Regions from separate parts of the Lysinibacillus sp. CD3-6 genome, predicted to be linked through region 2. Evidence: riboswitches for the same ligand, from Rfam matches in the RefSeq annotation. Region 2 holds a riboswitch; the other holds the start of a gene.
What was found. Region 2 has a riboswitch for S-adenosylmethionine ahead of FH508_RS19255 (methionine ABC transporter ATP-binding protein). Riboswitches for the same ligand answer to the same signal wherever they lie in the genome.
Positions count from the first base shown of each region.

Region 1: it holds a riboswitch for S-adenosylmethionine, as region 2 does, so the genes downstream of both, metA (homoserine O-acetyltransferase MetA) here and FH508_RS19255 (methionine ABC transporter ATP-binding protein) in region 2, are expected to answer to the same signal.

Region 1 is NZ_CP085880.1:2,336,930-2,339,139, reverse strand. It holds gene metA (homoserine O-acetyltransferase MetA) at 1-821, opposite strand, end outside; SAM riboswitch class I at 928-1,037, opposite strand; gene FH508_RS11340 (nucleotide excision repair endonuclease) at 1,358-1,729, shown strand; gene panF (sodium/pantothenate symporter) at 1,830-2,210, opposite strand, start outside.
Region 2 is NZ_CP085880.1:3,852,511-3,854,720, forward strand. It holds gene FH508_RS19250 (methionine ABC transporter permease) at 1-133, opposite strand, end outside; gene FH508_RS19255 (methionine ABC transporter ATP-binding protein) at 123-1,151, opposite strand; SAM riboswitch class I at 1,235-1,339, opposite strand; gene FH508_RS19260 (thioredoxin family protein) at 1,395-1,706, opposite strand; gene FH508_RS19265 (toprim domain-containing protein) at 1,720-2,061, opposite strand.

The DNA of each region.
Region 1 (2,210 bases), 1.5 Mb from region 2:
ATCGGCTCATTAGAAGGATTATTATTCGGGAAATAGTTAACAGGAATCGCAATATCAATTCCTTTTTCAACATCACGGTAATATTCATCAGCTAATGTTGTCGCGTCGTATTCTAAGTGACCTGTAATCATTATGTTCTTATTATCCTTTGACTGCACGATAAAGACGCCAGCATCTTCTGAATAGGACAGTAAGCGTAAATCTGGGTGCTTACGTACTTCATCAATGGAAACCGATGTATAGCGTGAATGTGGTGCTGTAAATAAGTCACTAAAGCCGCGCACTAAATCGACCGTTAAATCGGTAATGACATGTGAATAGACGCCAGAACATTTTTCTGGTAGCTCAAATTTACCGATACCGTAATGGTGATATAGTGCAGCTTGTGCACCCCAACATATATGCATTACGGACGTAACATTTTTCACAGACCAATCCATTATTTCTGAAATTTCTTCCCAATAATTCACTTCTTCAAATGCCATTTTTTCAACAGGCGCACCCGTAATAATCATACCGTCAAAGCGGCGATGGCGAATTTCTTTAAACGTCGAGTAAAATAGCTGTAAATGTGATTTACTCACGTTTTTAGACTCATGTGTTGCTGTATTTAAAAATGTAATATTCACTTGTAATGGTGTATTACCGAGCAATCGCAGTAATTGTAGCTCTGTTTTTTCTTTTTCTGGCATTAAATTAAAAATTAAAATATTTAAAGGACGAATTTGTTGCGTTTTAGCGCGGTCTTCTTCCATAACGAATATTTTTTCCCCACGTAAATGTTCTCCAGCTGGTAAGTTTTTCGGAATATTAATAGGCATGCTGTATTCCCCTTTTCTTTAATTTTTTTCTCTCTATCTATTTAAAAATTAAAAAATCCCCCTCATTCCATTAGAGCAAGAATGAGAAGGATAATTATCACGTTCACTCTTATCTCTCAAAGGAAACATCCTTTGGTGGAATTAGCACCTTTCTAACATTGTTAGAGGTTGCTGAAGCGTCATAGGGCCAAATCCCTCAGCTTCTCTTGATAAGATTATTTAATTAAAAAGAATTGTATCATGAACAATTAAGAATTTCAATAATACATAGAATATTTAGTATTTAAATGAATGGAAGTTTATTTTTTGATGAACACTATCATTAAAGTATCTATTTCTTTTGTGAGTTACGTATCTACTGGTTAAATATCATTTTTTACATCAATTAGCCTTCGTAAATGACAAACCAATGACAATTGTAACCCGATAAACATTCATGCATTGTAAATTGATTTTTGTAGAAGAAAACGTAATGGTAATCATGGAGGTATTATGTTAACATATACCTTTAGTAACAGAGAGGAACGTGAAATATTTTGATTAAAATTGAACTCCCAAAACCAGACTTAGTAATTCGTCAACGTGAGCAAGTATTAAAACCAGGTGATGTAGAAATCACACCATTCCATGGTTTTATTGATTTCCATAAAATCACTCGCGAAAAAGGTGGCATATTCTTATTCTACAACGAAAAAAATGAGCTATTATTTGTAGGAAAAGCGCGCAAAATTCGTCAACGCATTAAAAAGCATTTTGAAGATAACGTATCACCAATGAAAAAATATCGTGATGAAATTTTCAAAATTGAAGTGTATGAAATTGATGATCCAATGGAACGTGAAATTTACGAAACATATGCTATTAACACTTTCCGCGCAAAATATAATCTTGAAAAAGTATTTTATTAAGATAAACGCCGTTAGCAACCACTTGCTAACGGTTTTCTTTTTTAGCGTTATTCATATAAAAAAACCCACGAGAGAGGTATCTCTCGTGGGTTTTTGGTATTTAGATAAATATTTTTTCGTCTTTAAATTTGTTAGCTGTTAGTAAGCTTACAACAACAAAGATAATAAATGAAGCTACTATCGGGATTGTCACTGTATGCATACCAAAGATTGACGGATAAAAGCGATCAATCACAATGTATAACGTCATGCCCGTAATCATGGAAGCAATTGCGCCATATTTGTTGGCCTTTTTCCAATATAATCCTAGGACGACTGACCAAATAAAGACAGCTTCTAGGCCACCAAATGCAAATAAATTAAGCCAAACAAGTAAATCTGGTGGATTTAACGCAAATACAACGACCGCTAAACCAATTACGGTAGTGACAATAAAGCTTGCCCGCTTAATCTCCCCGTCGTTGGCAGTTGGCTTCACATA
Region 2 (2,210 bases):
AAAAGAGGATTATGCCAATGGCTAAACCAAGTATAAATGTTACGACTGTAGATAGAGTGGTCATATAAAGTGTTTCATATGTGGCTGTCCACATTTTTTCCCAGTCGACATTCGGAAAGAGACTAGTTAGCATTTGCAATCACCTCCGTTTGTACTTCAACTGTATTTAAATAATTTAATGCAGCTGCTACATTTGTCTCTGTACCATCAATTTGTACAATAAGAGTACCGTATGCACCATTTTTCGTTTGCGAGATATTACCATGGACAATGCTAACTTCTACATCAAACTGTTTTACTAAATGTGATATAACTGGCTGCTCTGTTTTTTCACCAACAAATACAAGCTTAACAAGGTGTCCTGTTGGATAGTTCATTCTAAGCTGTGCAACTGTCTCCTGCGTTTCCTTCGTATCGGTAATTTGTGATACGAATTTTTTAGTGATCGCTGCTTGTGGTGCTTGGAACACTTGTAGTACTTCACCACGTTCAACAATTTCTCCAGCTTCCATTACCGCTACACGATGACAGATTTTGCGAATAACATGCATTTCATGAGTAATTAATACGATTGTTAAGCCTAATCGTTCGTTTATATCGACAAGCAAATCAAGAATTGCATCCGTTGTTTCTGGATCCAGTGCTGATGTAGCTTCATCACATAACAGCACTTCAGGATTATTGGCAAGTGCTCGTGCTATGCCAACACGTTGCTTTTGACCACCTGACAGTTGTGATGGATACGATTTGTCACGACCTTCTAAACCAACAAGTGCAATAAGTTCTTTCACACGTGCGTCTCGCTCACTTTTAGCTACACCTGCAATTTCAAGTGGAAATGCAATGTTTTCTGCAACTGTTCTTGACCAAAGTAAGTTAAAATGTTGGAAAATCATACTTACCTTTTGTCTAGCATCACGCAACTTTTGACCCTTAATAGATGAAAATTCTTGGTTATTCACCTTCACCGACCCAGTTGTCGGCTTTTCTAAACCGTTTAATAAACGAATCATCGTACTTTTACCAGCGCCACTATAGCCAATAATGCCAAAAATTTCACCTTTGTTAATTGTAAGATTAACATCTTTAACAGCAGTTAATTCGCCATTTGCGGTTTTGTATTTCTTCGTAATATTTTGAAGCTGTATCATAGCGAAACTCCTTTTCTCATATAGAAAACCCCTTCACTCACAGACAAGTAGAAGGGGTCACGTACTTTATACGCTAAACCGTTCTCTCATCTTTCAAAGAAAAATCTTTGAGTGATTTGGCACCTTTTCACATTTGTGATGGTTGCCGGGCTTCATAGGGCACTTCCCTCCGCCGCTCTTTATAAGAGTTCGATATATTTAATAGTTTTTAATATAATTGTTACTTTACCATGCTAGCAAAGTTCAGTCAATTGGTTTTTTTAACAATTCGTATAAAAAAGGTACGGATTGAAATGCATAAACCTTTTCTCTAACTGATCCACCATCACTAACGAGTAAACACGGTACACTTTCGATTTGAAAATCATAAGCTATTTGCTCTAAAAAATTAATATTTGCCTTGCCTAATTTTAACTGTGGCAATAATTGTTCTATGATATCCATCATTTTAGATGCAACTGCACACGTTCCGCACATCGGTGTATATAAATAAAAGGCAGTTTTTTCACCAGATTTTACTGCTGTTTCCCACTGCTCTTTTGACCATTCTTCCATTTTTCAACCAACCTTACAAAATATATTCATTATGGATGGAAAAATGCGCACGCAATAAAATCATTGCAAGCACTTTCCTCGGTGTAGTTTCTACTTCTTTATAAGTAGGCATCGTTCGCAAATGCTCTGCTTCAGGATAATGTCTGTCCATCAATGCTCGTAATTTATCTCCAGATGCATCTGCATCAAAAAATGTATAGAGCTCATAGCCCTCATATGGGTCGAGTAATTCTTCTAATTGATGCACACCAATTGTACCATTTGTACAAAGTATTGTAACATCTTCACTCAAAATAGGTTCTATTTGAAGCTTATCCGAACGGCCTTCCACAATTAAACATTTCCCTTCGAACATCACGCCACCCCCATTTAGCAGTTATCTACGACAACAATTTATTGCAATTATAGGATTCCACACTATGCATAGATCTACACGTTAACAATATTTTCTATATGTCACTTTGCAATTTGGATAACATTTTATGTGAGTTACTTGGACTTTCA